DNA from 2 places in the Kitasatospora sp. NPDC001159 genome. Region 1 is predicted to be linked to the other one. Evidence: riboswitches for the same ligand, from Rfam matches in the RefSeq annotation. Region 1 holds a riboswitch; the other holds the start of a gene.
The links. Region 1 has a riboswitch for S-adenosylmethionine ahead of ACWC9T_RS22695 (aminotransferase class V-fold PLP-dependent enzyme). Riboswitches for the same ligand answer to the same signal wherever they lie in the genome.
Positions count from the first base shown of each region.

Region 2: linked by a shared signal. The riboswitch ahead of thrC (threonine synthase) and the one ahead of ACWC9T_RS22695 (aminotransferase class V-fold PLP-dependent enzyme) in region 1 are both predicted to bind S-adenosylmethionine.

Region 1 is NZ_JBSFJV010000044.1:51,489-62,815, reverse strand. Features, by position in the region: gene qcrB (cytochrome bc1 complex cytochrome b subunit) at 1-974, opposite strand, end outside; gene qcrA (cytochrome bc1 complex Rieske iron-sulfur subunit) at 971-2,023, opposite strand; gene qcrC (cytochrome bc1 complex diheme cytochrome c subunit) at 2,032-2,841, opposite strand; gene ctaE (aa3-type cytochrome oxidase subunit III) at 3,029-3,649, opposite strand; gene ACWC9T_RS22705 (hypothetical protein) at 4,047-4,472, shown strand; gene trpD (anthranilate phosphoribosyltransferase) at 4,591-5,667, shown strand; SAM riboswitch class IV at 5,814-5,931, shown strand; gene ACWC9T_RS22695 (aminotransferase class V-fold PLP-dependent enzyme) at 5,982-7,433, shown strand; gene ACWC9T_RS22690 (Lrp/AsnC ligand binding domain-containing protein) at 7,437-7,718, opposite strand; gene ACWC9T_RS22685 (rhomboid family intramembrane serine protease) at 7,760-8,542, opposite strand; gene ACWC9T_RS22680 (hypothetical protein) at 8,744-9,007, shown strand; gene ACWC9T_RS22675 (NYN domain-containing protein) at 9,310-10,623, shown strand; gene ACWC9T_RS22670 (NlpC/P60 family protein) at 10,824-11,327, shown strand, end outside.
Region 2 is NZ_JBSFJV010000031.1:11,321-17,005, reverse strand. Features, by position in the region: gene otsB (trehalose-phosphatase) at 82-906, shown strand; gene ACWC9T_RS18030 (alpha,alpha-trehalose-phosphate synthase (UDP-forming)) at 893-2,359, opposite strand; gene ACWC9T_RS18025 (glucosyl-3-phosphoglycerate synthase) at 2,681-3,718, opposite strand; SAM riboswitch class I at 3,863-3,996, shown strand; gene thrC (threonine synthase) at 4,014-5,294, shown strand; gene ACWC9T_RS18015 (MoaD/ThiS family protein) at 5,322-5,600, shown strand.

The DNA.
Region 1 (11,327 bases):
CCCTCGGAGAAGCCCATGTACCAGTCGGGCTGGGCGTCGGTGGACACCTGGTCCGGACGGTACGGGCCGTAGGCCCAGATCGGGTTGATCGAGGCGATCGCCGACATGGCGGCGATGATGCCGAACACCAGGAAGAAGAAACCACCGGCCTTGGCCATGTAGACCGGCATCAGCGGCATGCCGACGACGTTCTTCTCGGTCTTGCCCGGGCCGCCCCACTGGGTGTGCTTGTGGTAGAAGACCAGGATCAGGTGCGCCACCAGCAGGCCGAGCATGATGCCCGGGATCAGCAGCACGTGGATGGTGAAGAACCGCGGCACGATGTCGTGGCCGGGGAACTCGCCCCCGAACAGGAACATCTGGAGGTAGCTGCCGACCAGCGGGGTGGCGAGGATCGCGCCTTCCATGAAGCGGATACCGGTACCCGACAGCAGGTCGTCCGGCAGCGAGTAGCCGAAGAAGCCGTCGAACATGCCCAGGACCAGCAGCAGGAAGCCGAAGACCCAGTTGATCTCGCGCGGCTTGCGGAACGCGCCGGTGAAGAACACGCGCATCATGTGCACGAGCATCGCGGCCACGAAGACCAGGGCGGCCCAGTGGTGGATCTGACGGATCAGCAGACCGCCGCGGACCTCGAAGCTGATGTCGAGGGTCGACGCGTACGCCTCGGACATCGAGATGCCCTTGAGCGGGACGTACGAGCCGTTGTAGATGACCTCGCCCATGGAGGGCTTGAAGAACAGCGTCAGGTAGACGCCGGTCAGGATGATGATGATGAACGAGTAGAGGCAGATCTCGCCCAGCATGAAGGACCAGTGGTCCGGGAAGATCTTCCGCAGGTTGGCCTTGGCGAGGGAGTAGATCCCCAGCCGGCCGTCCGTCCAGTCAGCCGCGGCCTCCCACTTGCTGGCGGGATTGGCACGCGTGCTGGAGGGCTTGGCGGCACCGGTCGTGGTGCTGCTCGCGCTACTCATCGAGCACGCTCCCAGTAGCTCGGGCCGACAGGCTTCTCGAAGTCGCCGGTGGCGACCAGGTTGCCCTTTTCGTCAGTGGTGATCTTCAGCTGCGGCAGCGGGTGACCGGCCGGGCCGAAGATGACGCGCGCGCCGTCCGCCAGGTCGAAGGTCGACTGGTGGCAGGGGCAGAGCGCGTGGTGGGTCTGCTGCTCGTAGAGGCTGATCGGGCAGCCGACGTGGGTGCAGATCTTGGAGTAGGCGAGGATGCCCTCGAAGCCCAGCTCCTTGGACTTGTCGTCCTTGATGTCCTCCGGCGCGATGCGCACCAGCATCAGGGCGTCCTTGGCGATCTGCTGCTGGAAGTCCTCGTCGTGGGTGGTCAGACCCTCCGGCATGGCGAAGGTCAGCGAGCCGACGGCGATGTCCTGGGGCTTCAGCGGCTGCATGGTGCTCATGTTGACGAGCGCCAGTGGCTTGGCCGGGGTCGCCTCCTTCCAGCCCGTCTCAGCCAGCTTCTTCTCGGGCAGCGGGCCGAGGTCGCGGAGCAGGACCACACCGGAGAGCGGGACCAGCGCCATCGAGCCGATGAGGGTGTTGCGGATCATCTTGCGGCGACCGAAGCCGGACTCGGCGGCACCGGTCTTGAACTGCTCGATGACGTCCGCGCGAACCTCGTCGGAGGCCTCGATCGGGTGACGCTCGGACGGCATCTCGACGTCCGACATCAGGGTGCGGGCCCAGTGGACCGCGCCCGCGCCGATCATGAACAGGGCGACGCCCAGGGTCAGACCGAGCGCGAAGTTCAGCGCGCTGACCTTCCCGAGCGGGAAGATGTAGACGATCTTGTCCGGGTCGATGGCCACGTACGAGGCGATGAAGCCGACGGTGGCGAGCATCGAGACCACGAACATCAGCGAGACCTGGCGCTCGGCGCGCTTGGCGGCCCGCTCGTCGATGTCGGTGCGACGGGGCTCGTGGGCCGGCAGGCCCGGGTCGGCGAAGGGGTTGCCGTGGTCGGCGACCTCGCCGGCGGAGCCGTGCGACTCCGGGAGCTTCTCTTCTGACATGTCGTGGCTCATGACTTCTTGGCCTTGGTGGTGTGGGCGGCGACCCAGATCGCGACCGCGACGAGCGTGCCGAGCCCGAAGATCCAGCCGAACAGACCCTCGGTCACCGGACCGAGGCTGCCCAGCGTGAGACCACCGGGGTTGGGCTCTTCGCTAGTGGTGTGGCGGACGAAGGCCACGATCTGCTTCTTCTGCTCCTCGGGCATGGTGGTGTCCGGGAACGACGGCATGTTCTGCGGGCCGGTCTGCATGGCCTCGTAGATGTGCTTGGCGTCCACGCCCTCCAGCGACGGGGCGTACTTGCCCTTGGTCAGGGCACCGCCCTGGCCGGCGAAGTTGTGGCACTGGGCGCAGTTGGTGCGGAACAGCTCGCCACCCTTGGAGATGTCCTCGGGGTCGGTCGAGGTGTACTGCTGCGGGTCCGGCGTGACCGGGCCGGGGCCGAGGGAGGCGACGTAGGCGGCGAGCTGGTCGATCTCGGCCTGCGAGTAGATGTTCTTCTTGCGCGGGACCTGCGCGCCGGGCTGCTGGGCCGGCATGCGGCCGGTGCCGACCTGGAAGTCGACAGCGGCGGAGCCCACGCCGACCAGGCTCGGACCGTCGCTGCTGCCCTGGCCGTTCAGGCCGTGGCAGGAGGAGCAGCCCACGGCGAAGAGCTTCTTGCCCTCATCGATCGCGAGCGACTGCGCGGCGACGTCGGCCTGCGCCTTGTCGGCGGGCGCGAACGCGGCGTACAGCCCCCCGGTTGCCGCCAGGGCGAGAAGTAGGACGACCAGCGCCGCCAATGGGTGGCGCCGTCGTGCGGAGAGCTTTTTCACGGAATAACCCCGGTGTCAGGATCTGGTCGACTGGTGGGTGCACCCGGCGGCCGGTCTGGCCGGCACGAGGCTGCCTGTTCCAAGGCTGCGCGCGCGGTCGGTCGGTGGGAGCGTCGGCACCGGCAGAAGCGGCCCGTCGCCGTGAGGGCGGGGGCCGCAGCCGGTGGCCAGCGACCTGATCAGCTGGTTACTTGATCAGGTAGATGGTCGCGAACAGGCCGATCCACACGACGTCGACGAAGTGCCAGTAGTACGACACGACGATCGCGGCGGTGGCCTGCTCGTGCGTGAAGCGCTTGGCTGCGTACGTCCGTCCCAGGACCAGCAGGAAGGCGATCAGACCACCCGTCACGTGCAGCCCGTGGAAGCCGGTGGTCAGGTAGAACACCGTGCCGTACGGGTCGGAGGACAGCGAGAGGCCGTCCTTCTTGACCAGCTCGGTGTACTCGTACACCTGGCCGCCGATGAAGATCGCGCCCATCATGAACGTGATGATGAACCACATGCGGAGCTTCTTCACGTCCCCGCGCTCGGCGGCGAACACGCCGAGCTGGCAGGTCAGCGAGGAGAGCACCAGGATGGTCGTGTTGACCGAGGAGAAGCCCACGTTCAGGGCGTGCGCCTTCTCGGTCCAGAACTCGGCTCCCTTGACGGAGCGGAGCGTGAAGTACATCGCGAAGAGGGCCGCGAAGAACATCAACTCGGAACTGAGCCAGACGATCGTTCCGACGCTGACCATGTTCGGTCGGTTGACCGATCCGTGCGCGTGCCCGGTTTCTACTGCTGTTGCTGTCGCCACGACGGACATTATGTCGGTCCCTTATTCCGTCTTCACGCCGGGGGGTGTCCCTCGGAGTGTCCGGTGCGTGCGGTATGCCCGCTTGGCGGCCGACGGGGTGTCCGGACGGGGACTGAGCAGCGGCGTGTCCCTTTTCTGACGGTTCCTCGGAGGGGTCTGCGACCCCGTTGCCCGGCGCGTCGCTGCACGGTCGGCGCAGCGTCCGGTTGTAGGGGACGGGGTGCCCCATCGGCCGTCCGGGTGGTCTAGGCGGGTCCGGGTGACGGGCCGTCCTCCGGGCGGGCGAGTCGTGGGCGCGGCGGCTTGAGGGGGAACGTGCGCGATGGGGGCTCGGGACCGGGCGAAACGGGAGTAGCATCCGGATCAGGTGAACGTGGTCCGGATCACACTTGAGGGAGCAGGGCCCATGGCGTACACGACCGACGAGATGCTCACCGTCCTCGTCTACAGCGACGACCGCAACACCCGCGAGCAGGTGCTGACGGCGCTCGGCCGTCGGCCCGCCGAGGATCTTCCGGAGCTGTCCTACCTGGAGTGCGCGACCACCCCCGCGGTGCTCAAAGCGCTGGAGAAGGGCGGCGTCGACCTCTGCGTCCTGGACGGCGAGGCGGTGCCGGCCGGCGGGCTCGGCCTCGGGCGCCAGCTCAAGGACGAGATCTACGGCTGCCCGCCGGTGCTGGTGCTGATCGGCCGGCCGCAGGACTCCTGGCTCGCCGCCTGGAGCCGGGCCGATGCCGCGATCTCCCGCCCGGTGGAGCCGGTCGCGTTGGCCGGGGCGGTGGCCACCCTGCTGCGGGCCCGACTGGCCAAGCGGACCCCGGCCACGCGTTGAGCGGTGTTGTCTCAGCACTAGAGAAGGCACCGCCGTAGGAACGCTACCGCTGGATAGGCTGGCTCCATCCGTACGGACGTCCCCGGTGTGGGGGAACCGACAACAGCTGGAGTCAGCCATGGTGAACGTGAACCCTGCGAACGGTGGTACCGACCCCGTGCAGGTGGTCCGCACCTGGCCGGACCTCCTGGCGGCGCTGTTGAAGGGGGAGGACCTCGACCGCTCGTCCACCGCGTGGGCGATGGACCGGATCATGAGCGGCGAGGCGTCCCCCGCCCAGGTGGCCGGGTTCATGGTGGCGCTGCGGGCCAAGGGCGAGTCGGTCGAGGAGATCTCCGGGCTGGTCGACGCGATGTACGACCATGCCGAGCCGCTGGACATCCCCGGCCCGGCGGTGGACATCGTCGGCACCGGCGGCGACCGGGCGAAGACCGTCAACATCTCCACCATGTCGGCGATCGTCGCGGCGGCCGCCGGGGCCAAGGTGGTCAAGCACGGCAACCGGTCGGCCTCCTCCACCAGCGGCTCCTCGGACGTGCTGGAGAAGCTCGGGGTGGCGCTCAACCTGTCGGCCCGGCGGGTGGCCGAAGTGGCCGAGGAGGTCGGGCTCACCTTCTGCTTCGCGGCGAAGTTCCACCCGTCGATGCGGCACGCCGCCACCGCGCGGCGCGACCTCGGGGTGCCCACCGCCTTCAACATCCTCGGCCCGCTGACCAACCCGGCCAAGGTCACCTCGCACGCGATCGGCTGCTTCGACACCCGGCTCGCCGGCCTGATCGCCGGGGTGCTCGCCCGGCGCGGGGCGACCGCGCTGGTGTTCCGTGGTGATGACGGGCTGGACGAGCTGACCATCACCACCACCTCACGGGTGTGGCTGGTGCGCGACGGGGTGGTCACCGAGACCACCTTCGACCCGCGGGACGTCGGCATCGAGCTGGTCGGCATCGAGGCGCTGCGCGGGGCGGACGCCGCGTACAACGCCGAGGTCGCGCGCCGGCTGCTGGCCGGGGAGCGCGGGCCGGTGCGGGATGCCGTGCTGCTGAACACCGCGGCGGCGCTGGTGGCGCTCGACCTGGGCGACGCGCCGCTGACCGAGCAGCTCGCGGCGGGCATGGCGCGGGCGGCGGAGGCGGTCGACTCGGGCGCGGCGCAGGATCTGCTCCGGCGCTGGGCGGACGCCACCAGCCGTAGCTGAGGCGGCAGTTGAGGGCCCGTGCCGGTTCGCCGGTGCGGGCCCTTGGCACAGGCCCCGAGCGCCCCGGAGGCGAGCGGTCGAGGACACTGTCCGGATGGTGGATTCCTGTTTGACCACTCGGCGGACCCGACCTAGAGTCTCGGCCAGGTCATGAGTGACAGCGTCAAGCCCCAGCTTGCTGTCCGGCAACCCTCCGTCCGTGGCGGGGTGCCCTGGGTGAGGACCGGGTCGCCCGGCAAGCCGTCCGTGCGACAAGCGCGGACGCCCGACGACTGGCACTCCCGGGGTCCCTACCCCCGAAGGAGTGCATCCTCATGTCTGCTTCCCACCCGTCGTCCGCCACCACCCTTCTTTCGGCGCGCTCCGCGCGGCCCCTCCCATGTGCCCCGCTCGCCGTCCTCGGCCGCGACGTCCAGGTCCCGCTGGCCAGCGGAGAGAAGGTCGGCTACGCGGCGCTCGACTACGCGGCCAGCTCGCCGGCGCTCCAGCGGGTGTGGGACGACGTCGCCGCCTACGCGCCCTACTACGGCAGCGTGCACCGCGGCGCCGGGTACCTCTCCCAGCTGTCCACCGACCTGTTCGAGCAGAGCCGCCGCACCGTCGCCGAGTTCCTCGACCTGCGCGGGGGCGACCAGGTGGTCTTCACCCGCGCCACCACCGACTCGCTCAACCTGCTGGCCTCCGCCGTTCCGGCCGGCACCCGGGTGTTCGCCTTCGAGACCGAGCACCACGCCTCGCTGCTGCCCTGGGCGCACGCCGGGCTGGAGGTCGACTACCTGCGGGCGCCGCGCTCGCGGGCTGAGGCGGTGGCCGCGCTGGACGCCGCACTCGCCGGGGCGCCCGAGGGGCCGAAGCTGCTGTGCGTCACCGGGGCCTCCAACGTGACCGGCGAGCTGTGGCCGGTCGCCGAACTGACCGCGACCGCGCACCGGCACGGCGCCCGGGTGGTGCTGGACGCCGCCCAGCTGGCCCCGCACCACCGGGTCTCGGTGCGCGAGCTGGACGTCGACTGGATCGCCTTCTCCGGTCACAAGCTGTACGCACCGTTCGGGGCCGGGGTGCTGGCCGGGCGGACGGACTGGCTGGACGCGGCCGACCCGTACCTGGCCGGCGGCGGGGCGACCCGGACGGTGGCGCGGGAGGTGGACGGCTCGGTGGCCGTCCAGTGGCACACCGGCCCGGCCCGGCACGAGGCCGGCTCGCCGAACGTCATCGGCGCCTACGCGATCGCCTCGGCCTGCCGGGCGCTGACCGAGGCCGGCTTCGACGCGCTGGAGGCCCGGGAGCGGCAGCTGGTCGAGCGGCTGACGGCGGGGCTGGCGGAGATCCCGCAGGTCAGGGTGCTCAGCCTGTTCGGCGCGACTGGTGACGTTCAAAGCGCCGCCCGGGTGGGCGTGCTGTCCTTCGTCGTCCAGGGCTGGAACAGCTCGCACTTCTCGGCCGCGCTGTCCGCCGAGTACGGCATCGGGGTTCGCGACGGACTGTTCTGCGCCCACCCGCTGGTACGCACCCTGCTCGGGGAGGAGTCTGGGGTGACACCCGGTCCAGTCCCCGTGTGCGGGGCGCCCGAGCCCTCGCTGCCGGGCGAGCGCAGCCTGAACGCGATCCGGGTGAGCTTCGGCGCCGGGACGCCGGACGAGCACATCGAGCGCTTCCTGACCGCCGTCCGCGAGCTGGTCACGGACGGCGCGGCCTGGAACTACCGCAACGAGGGCGGCCGTTGCGTCGCCACTGTGCAGATCGACAGGGGCCGTCGCGAGGGCTGAGTCCTACTCGTCCAGGCCGAGGGCGAAAGCCGCTTCCAAGTCGTGCTGCGAGTAGGTGCGGAAGGCGATCTGGGTCTCGGTGTGGGCCACGCCCGGGACCTTGTTGAGCCGGCCCGGGATGACCTCGGCCAGGTCGTCGTGGCGGCGAACCCGGACCATCGCCACCAGGTCGTAGCCGCCGGTCACCGAGTACACCTCGCTGACGCCCTCGATGGCAGCGATGGCCTCGGCGATCTCCGGGATGCGGTCGACACTGGTCTTGATCAGGACGATGGCGGTGATCACTGTTCGGGCTCCTTTGTGGGGTGCGGCCAGGGTATCGGGCCTCAGTCGGGGCGTCTCGGGGGGCGGCCGACGACGGTGCACGCGTAGAGGAAGCCGGCCGAGAAGCCGATCACGTGGACCAGGTAGGCCACCCCGGGCCCGGCCGAGTGCACGGACCACCACTGCAGGGCGAACCAGAGGCCGAGCACCAGCCAGGCCGGGAAGCGCAGCGGGAGGAAGAGGAGCAGCGGGACCAGGGTGGTCACCCGGGCGCGGGGGTGGAGGCGCAGGTAGGCGCCGAGCACGCCGGAGATCGCGCCCGAGGCGCCGATCAGGACCCGGGTGGAGCCCGCCGAGTGCGCCTCGGCGAGCGCGAAGCCGTACGAGGCCAGGCTGCCGGCCGCCAGGTAGAAGAGGAGGAACCTGGCCCGGCCGAGTCGACGTTCGACGGTGGGGCCGAATACATAGAGGAAGAGCAGGTTGCCCAGCAGGTGCAGCCAGCCGGCGTGCAGGAAGAGCCCGGTGAGGGCGGACACCGCCGGGTGCTTGCCGGGGGTGGGGGCGACCGGGCAGCCGGGGACCGGGTCGGGGGCCTCGGCCAGCTGTTCGGCGGTCAGCGGGTGTCCGGCCAGCAGTTCGGCCGGGACGGCGCCCCAGCGCTGCTCGTACCGCTGTTCGGCACAGACCCGCGCCTGACCCCTGCTGTACAGCGGGTTGAGCCCGGCTGCCGGGCCGAGCAGGAAGACCAGGGTGTTGACCGCGATCAGGGCGTAGGTGACCGCCGGGGCGGTCACCGCCGGGCGGCCGTCCCGCGCGTCGGTGTGGTCGGGGGCCGCGAGTGCCATGGGGCCAAGCATCCCTCCGGATGCTGCAGGTGACACGGCGGTTTACGGCAGGTGGACTACCCCTCGTGTTCCGGTAACCGGTGGTCGTGGTGGTTGCCCCAGGCAATAGGCTGGGGGCGGGCATTCCCGCCTCCCGCCGCCGACGCCGGGGCTCCGGGGGGAGCGCCTAGCCCACCCAGGGACCAGCCGAGAGGATCCCCGATGACTGTCCCCGCTCTGACCGCCGAGACGCGCTGGCGCTGCACGCTGTGCGGCAACCTCACCCGCTTCGACGTGACCCGCACCGCGCGGGTGACCGAGTTCCTGCACTTCGACCTGGCCGGCGAGTCCAAGGTCGAGGAGACCGAGGTGCTCAGCGAGACGATCGAGTCGGTGCGCTGCCGCTGGTGCAACGCGGTGGACCAGGTCGAGCTGGTGGCCCGTCCGGGCGCCGAGGGCGCGGAGGCCCACGCCGAGCAGGGCTGATCCCCGCCGGTGCGGTGGGCGGTGCGCGACGCGCCCGTCCGCCGCACGGGACAATACAGACAAGACGCACGGAGCGTGACGACAGGGGCGGCCGCGGCCGCACCCGCTGGACCAGGATCGGAGCCGAGGACGTGGTGGACGCAGCGAAGGAGCCCGCCGAAGCGCAGGGGCTTCAGCCCGCTGCGCCGATATCGGAGCCGGCCGCCGAGGCGGCCCCGTCCGGGGCCCCCCTCCCGGAGGGGGCTGACCCGGAGACCGCCGGTTCCGGTGAGTCCGGAGCCCCGGACGCCGCTGCGGAGCGTGTGGTCGAGAAGCTCGACCGGCCGCTGCCCGAGGGGGTGCGCCGGCGCGTGGTCGGGCTGGCCTCGGACGCGCTGGGCGGACTGCCGTCGGCGGAGCTGCCGCAGAGCCTGCGTCAGTACGTCAAGTTCACTCCCGCGCGCCGGGCCAAGTACGCGGCCACGGCGCTGGCGGCGGCGCTGGAGTCCGAGCCGGCCTTCCGGGGGCGCATAGCGGAGCGGCTGCGACTGGGCCAGCCGGACCTGGTGAAGGCGCTGGAGTCGGGCACCGTTCCCAGCGCCGCTGATCCGATGGACGTCGCGGCCGCCGCCTACCTGGTGCGCTCGGTCGGCTGGAGCCGACTGGTCACCGAGGCCGGCGAGGAGGCCGAGCGGGCCGGCGCCGAGGACGCGGCCGCGGAGGCCGGCCGACTGGTGGAGAAGCTGCAGGCCGAGCTGGCCGAGGTGCGGGCGGCCGCGCGGGCCGACCTGGACCGGCAGCGCGCGGAGTTCGAGGGCGTCCGGCGGGAGGCCGAGTCGCTGCGCAAGAAGGTGCGCTCGCTGGAGAGCGACACCCGGCGGGCGCAGGCCGAGACCCGGCGGGTGGCCGGGGAGTTGGAGGCCGCGAAGGCGCAGGCGGCGAGCGAGCGCGGCGCGGCCGAGAGCGAGGCGCGCCGGCTGCGGCACCGGGTCTCCGAGCTGGAGAACGTCGTGGAGCAGGGCCGCCGTTCGGCCCGCGAGGGGCGCAGCGTCGAGGACATGCGGCTGCGGCTGCTGCTGGACACCGTGCTGCAGTCGGCGCAGGGGCTGCAGCGGGAGCTGGCGCTGCCGGTCTCCCAGATCCGCCCGGCGGACCTGGTCGAGGCGGTGGTGCCGGGGGCGGCCTCACCGCACGACGTGGCCCGGCGCGGCCTGGCGGAGGACGACCCGGCGCTGCTGGACCAGCTGCTGGCGATCCCGCAGGTGCACCTGGTGGTGGACGGCTACAACGTGACCAAGACCGGCTATCCGACGCTGCCGCTGGAGCAGCAGCGGATCCGGCTGCTGGGCGGGCTGGCGATGCTGGCCCAGCGCACCCAGGCGGAGGTCACCTGTGTGTTCGACGGGCAGGACCTGGACGTTCCGGTGATCATGGCGCCGCCGCGCGGGGTTCGGGTACGGTTCAGCCGGACCGGTGAGACCGCGGACGAGCTGATCCGTCGTCTGGTGCGTGCCGAGCCGCAAGGCCGTCCGGTGGTGGTGGTGTCCACCGACCGGGAGGTGGCGGAGGGCGTGCGCAAGGCGGGCGCGCGCCCGGTTGCCTCGGTGCTGCTGCTGAACCGGCTGGCCCGGCCCTGACCTCGGTCCGGGCGGGGTGACACCTGGTCATTGCCCGTTTTGCGAGGGTGTGCGGATCCCGTGAAGTCAGCGTGGGAACCGGACTTCACGCCTTCGGGGGAGTGGCAAAACGGATAGATCTTCACTAGGGTCTGGCGTCAAACCTATTTTCCGGAATCTCACCCGATCTGGTGAGTCCGTTGGAAGAAGGAGCCGGTCCCTTGGCCTCCCACCGCCGTCCCAAGCAGCCGAGCCGCGCGCGGGTCTCCGTGCTCACCGCTGCCGCTGCGACCGCGGTCGCCCTTTCCGCCCAGGTGGCCGCGCACGCCGCGCCGCAGCCGAACAAGGCTGACGTCAAGGCGCAGATCGACCAGCTCCAGGAGGAGCAGGAGCAGGCGGCGGAGAAGTACAACGGCGCCAAGGAACGGGCCGACCAGCTCCGCAAGCAGGCCGACCAGCTGCAGGACCAGGTGGCCCGCAGTCAGGAGCAGATGACCCAGCTGCAGACCGGCCTGGCCGAGGTGGCGGGCGAGCAGTACCGCACCGGTGGCATCGACCCGTCCGTCCAGCTGATGCTCTCCTCCGACCCGTCCGGCTACCTGCAGAAGGCCTCCAGCGTCCAGCAGGCCAGCGCCAGCCAGACCGAGGCGCTCAAGGGCCTGCTCGACCAGCAGCGCCGACTGGACCAGGAGAAGGCCGAGGCCGCCGCGGTGCTGGCCTCGCTG
Region 2 (5,685 bases), on a different contig from region 1:
CGCGCGGGGCTGTGGACGGGGCCGCTCCGGGGTACGGGGGTTCGGGGGCGGGGTATGGGCGTCCGTATGGGCCTCGAAGAGATGGTTGTGCCGGCCACTGGTGCCGGGCGGGACGCGTTGCGGGCGATTCTGGCGGCGCCGCAGGATGCGGTGGTCGCCTTGGACTTCGACGGGACTTTGGCGCCGATCGTGGCGGATCCCTCGCAGGCGCGGGCGCACCCGGGGGTGGTGGGGGCGTTGCGGGGGTTGGCGTCCGTGCTGGGGGCCGTGGTGGTCGTGACGGGGCGGCCCGCCGGGCTGGCGGCGGAGTACGGGGGGTTCGACGGGGTGCCGGGGCTGGTGGTGCTGGGGCACTACGGGGCCGAGCGGTGGGAGGCGGGCGTGGTGACGGCGCCGGAGGTGCATCCGGGGGTCGCGGGGGTGCGGGCGGCGTTGCCGGGGGTGTTGGAGCGGGTGGGGGCGCCCGAGGGGACGTGGGTGGAGGACAAGGGGCGCTCGGTGGCGGTGCACACCCGGCGGACGGGGGCGCCGGAGGAGGCGTTGGAGCTGTTGCGGGCGCCGGTGGGGGAGTTGGCCGCCGAGTACGGGTTGGTGGTGGAGCCCGGGCGGCTGGTGTTGGAGCTGCGGCCGCCGGGAGTGGACAAGGGGGCGGCGCTGACCGGGTTCCTGCGGGAGCGGGGGGCGCGGTCGGTGCTCTACGCGGGGGACGACCTGGGGGACGTGGCGGCCTTCGCGGCGGTGGAGAAGCTGCGCGGGGAGGGAGTGGCGGGGCTGCTGGTGTGCGCCGGGGCGGTGGGGGACGCGCCGGTGCGCGAGCTCGCCGACCGGGCGGATGTGGTGGTCGACGGCCCCGAGGGCGTGGTGGAGCTGTTGGGTGCCTTGGGGGAGGCGGTCAGAGCGCGTTGAGCTGGTCCAGGAACCACTGCTGAGGGGGGAGCGCGGTGGCCGCCGCGGCCAGTCGCTCGGTGCGGTCGGCGCGTTCCTCCCGGCTCATGGTGAGGCCGGTGAGCAGGGCCTCGGCGGTGGCGATGATGTCGTACGGGTTGACGGTGAGGGCGTCCTCGGCGAGTTCGGCGTGGGCGCCGGCCTCGCGGGAGAGGACGAGGGCGCAGCCGTTGTCGGAGACGACCGGGACTTCCTTGGCGACCAGGTTCATGCCGTCGCGGATCGGGTTGACCAGCACGACGTCGGCCAGCCGGTAGGCGGCGAGGGAGCGCGGGAAGTCGTCGTTGACGTGCAGGATCAGGGGCTGCCAGGTCGGGGTGGCGAACTCGGCGTTGACGGCCTCGGCCAGTTCCCGCACGGCGGCCGTGTAGTCGCGGTACTCGGCCAGGTCGGTGCGGGAGGGGTAGGCGAAGGCGATGTGCACCACCCGGTCGTGCCACTCGGGGTGGGTGCGGAGCAGGTGCCGGTACGCCTGGAGGCCGCGGACGATGTTCTTGCTGAGTTCGGTGCGGTCGACCCGGACGATGGTGCGGCGGTCGCCGACGGCGGCGCGGAGGGCGGCGAGGCGTTCGTCCACGTCGGGGCGGTGGGCGCGTTCGCGGAGGAAGTCGGCGTCGGCGCCCAGGGCGTGCACGCCCAGCCGGGTGGTGCGGCCGCTGTGGGTGACGGTGAGCGCGTCGTGGTCGACGGTTGCGCCGAGGAGGTCCTCGCAGCAGGTGGCGAAGGCGCGGGCCCAGCGTTCGGTGAGGAAGCCTGCCCGGTCGGCGCCGAGGATGCCGGTGAGGACGTCGCGCGCGACGTCGTCGGGGAGCAGCCGGTAGTACTCGGGCGGGGCCCAGGGGGTGTGGGAGAAGTGGCCGATCCGCAGGTCGGGGCGGGCCTGGCGGAGCAGGGCCGGGACCAGGGAGAGGTGGTAGTCCTGGACGAGGACCGCGGCGTTCGGGGCGGCTTCGGCGGCGAGGGCCTCGGCGAAGGCGGTGTTGTAGGCCTGGTAGGCGGCCCATTCGGTGCGGAACTCCGCGTCGAAGGAGGGCGCGATGGGGGTCGCGTAGAGCAGGTGGTGGACGAACCAGAGGGTGGAGTTGGCGACGCCGTTGTAGGCGTGGGCGAAGGTCTGCGGGTCTATGTCCAGCATCCGTACGGCTTGGCCGCCGACGTCGTGGCCGGCCAGGTCGAGGCGGCCGTCGGGGGCTTCTCTCGCGGCCCGGCGGTCGGCGTCGCCGAGGGCGGCGCAGACCCAGACGGCGTTCGGGTCGTCGATCGCGGAGAGGCCGGAGACCAGGCCTCCGCCGCCGCGGCGCAGGGTCAGTGTGCCGTCGTCGGCGGTGCTGAACGACACCGGTCCCCGGTTGGAGGCCACCAGGACGGGGGCGGTGCCGGCCTGGCCTGAACGTTTGGTCGATGAATCGGCCATGAGTCCTCTTCTGGGTCTGCCCGTTCACCCGTCGGGGTGGATTCCGAGCGTACGGCGGAGCGGAGTGCGGCGCAGCCGTACAGTCGGAGACCTGCCATGCGCAGCGGTCAGGGCCTGGCCGTCATGAGGTCTGACGGACCCAAGTGAGAAGCCCCCGCGTTCGCGCGGGGGAGGGGTCACGAGGCTCCGCAGGGGTCGAGTGGGAAGCCTCCTCGTCGAGAGGGGGAGGAGTCACGGTTGGGATGTTGCCGGTCGGCAGGCATCGCAAACCAATCGCCGGGACAACTGGCGAAATCGCAGCAGCCGCGCTGTTCGGGTCTGTCACCCGTCGGTGCGGCGCTTTGCGTACTCGGCGATCGTGTGCATCGGGGGGCGCTCGAGGGCGGTCACGGGGTGGGTGTGGGCGGCGAAGGCGCGGGTCTGCGGGTCGCGGGTGAACTGGGTGAGGTGGGGGTGGACCAGGTCGGCGGAGGCCTTGAGGCGGTGGGTGCGGTCGAGGCGTTCCAGGGCGGTGCGGTAGATGGTGGCGGCCATCCGGCCGAGGGCCTGGCCGTCCTGGTGGCGGTGGTGCCGGACGCCGACGTCGACCTGGGCCAGGCCGTCCAGGCCGACCAGCTCCAAGGCGTCGACCAGGAGGCCGAGTTCGACGCCGTAGCCGGTGGGGAAGGGCAGTCGTTCGAGCAGTGAGCGGCGGGCCGCGTACTCGCCGCCGAGGGGCTGGACGAAGCCGGCGAGTCCCGGCCAGTGCAGGTTGAGCAGGGGGCGGGCGACGAGTTCGGTGACCCGGCCGCCGCCGGTGGGGACGATCGCGCCGGTCTCCCCACCGGCGGAGCCGCTGATCGACACTTCCAGGGGGCGGTCGTACATGGCCTTGACCAGGTGGATGTCCCCGTCGGTCAGCAGCGGACCGATGATGCCGGAGACGAAGGCGGGGTCGAACTCGCGCAGGTCGGCGTCGATGAAGCAGACGATGTCGCCGTGGGTGACCAGCAGCGAGCGCCAGAGCACCTCACCCTTGCCGGGGACGGCGGGCAGCCGGGGCAGGACGGCGTCGCGGTGCTCCACCCGGGCGCCGGCCTCGGCGGCGATGGCGGCGGTGGCGTCGGTGGAGCCGGAGTCGAGTACGACCAGTTCGTCGACCAGAGGGATGCGGTCCATCAGTTCACGGCGGATGGTGCGGACGATGTCGCCGACGGTGGCCTCCTCGTCGAGTGCGGGGAGGACGACGCTGACGGTCTGCCGGGTGTGCCGTTTGGCCTCCAGCAGGGTGTGAACCGGCCGGTCGGCCGCGCTCCACGAGCGGCGGCGCAGCCAGGACGCCGCCTGTGGGAGGAGTGCGGGGGTCGGTTCGGCGGGCACGGTGGGTCTCCTCGGCGAGGTCGGGTGGAACGGGCCATCTCGCGTGGCGGACGGCCCCTTTCAGGGCTGACGCCTTCGGATACAGTCTTCGTACAGCGGTCGGCCCTTCGCACGCCGGGGTCGCCGCTGAACCACAACTTCACAAGCTCATCCAGAGGGACTGAGGGAACGGCCCGTTGACGTCCCGGCAACCTTCTCGCTCGGCTGTCGTACAGGCCCCGGCGGGACAGGTGCCAATTCCGGCCTGTGGCGCGACCGCGTCACGGGGAAGATGAGGAGAGAGGCCTCCGCCATCATGGCTATCGACACTGTCGCACCCGTTTCGGTTGACCTCGGCCCCGCCGCCGCGCTGTCCTGTCGGGAGTGCGGCACCCGCTTCCCGCTCGGTCCCAGCTTCGCCTGCCTGGAGTGCTTCGGGCCGCTGGAGATCGCGTACGAGTTCGGGAGCGAGCGCGCGGAGGAGCTGCGCAGGCGGATCGAGGCCGGTCCGGCGTCCATCTGGCGCTACGCGCCGCTGCTGCCGGTGCCGGCCGATGTGGCGTCCAAGCCGAACCTGAACCCGGGGTGGACCCCACTGGTGAAGGCGGACAACCTGGGCCGGGAGCTCGGGTTCACCGCTCCGCTGCACGTGAAGGACGACTCCGGCAACCCGACGCACTCGTTCAAGGACCGGGTGGTGGCCTGTGCGATCGAGGCGGCGCGGGCGTTCGGGTACACCACGCTGTCCTGCTCCTCGACCGGCAACCTGGCCGGCGCGGTGGGGGCGGCGGCGGCCCGGGCCGGGTTCCGGTCCTGCGTCTTCATCCCGCACGACCTGGAGCAGGGCAAGGTCGTGATGGCCGGGGTGTACGGCGGCGAGCTGGTCGGCATCGAGGGCAACTACGACGACGTGAACCGCTTCTGCTCGGAGCTGATCGGGGACTCGGCCGGCGAGGGCTGGGGCTTCGTGAACGTCAACCTGCGTCCGTACTACGGCGAGGGCTCCAAGACGCTGGCGTACGAGATCTGCGAGCAGCTCGGCTGGCGGCTGCCGGAGCAGATCGTCATCCCGATCGCCTCGGGTTCGCAGCTGACGAAGATCGACAAGGGGCTGCAGGAGCTGATCGCGCTCGGCCTGGTGGAGGACCGACCGTACCGGATCTTCGGGGCCCAGGCCGAGGGCTGCTCGCCGGTGTCGGCCGCGTTCAAGGCGGGCCGGGACGTGGTCAAGCCGGTCAAGCCGGACACCATCGCCAAGTCGCTGGCGATCGGCAACCCGGCGGACGGCCCGTACGTGCTGGACATCGCCCGTCGGACCGGCGGGGCGGTCGAGGACGTCACCGACGCGGAGGTCGTGGCGGCGATCCGGCTGCTGGCCCGGACCGAGGGGATCTTCGCCGAGACCGCGGGCGGGGTGACCGTCGGCGTGCTGAAGAAGCTGGTCGAGACCGGTCAGCTGGACCCGGCCAAGGAGACCGTCGCGATCAATACCGGCGACGGGCTGAAGACGCTGGACGCCGTCTCCGACGCCGGGATGACCGCCGTCATCCGCCCGACGCTGGAGTCGTTCCGCTCCGCCGGCCTCGCGTCCGCCTGAACCACCCCTACCCCCGCTAGGAGAGCCATGAGCGCCAACGTCCGCATCCCCACCATCCTGCGCACCTACACCGGCGGCGCCGCCGAGGTGTCCGCCGAGGGGGCCACCCTGGCCGAGGTCATCGCCGACCTGGAGAAGAACCACGCGGGTATCTCCGCCCGCATTCTGGACGACACCGGCAAGCTGCGCCGTTTCGTCAACGTGTACGTGAACGACGACGACGTGCGTTTCGCCGAGGGCCTGGCGACCGAGATCAAGGGCGGCGCCAGCGTCTCGATCATCCCGGCGGTGGCCGGCGGCTGCTGAGCCGTCGCGAACCCGCCTCCCGGCCGCCCGCACGTACGGAATTCGACTCTCCGTATGCGCGGGCGGCCGCTGGCATTTCGGCGGG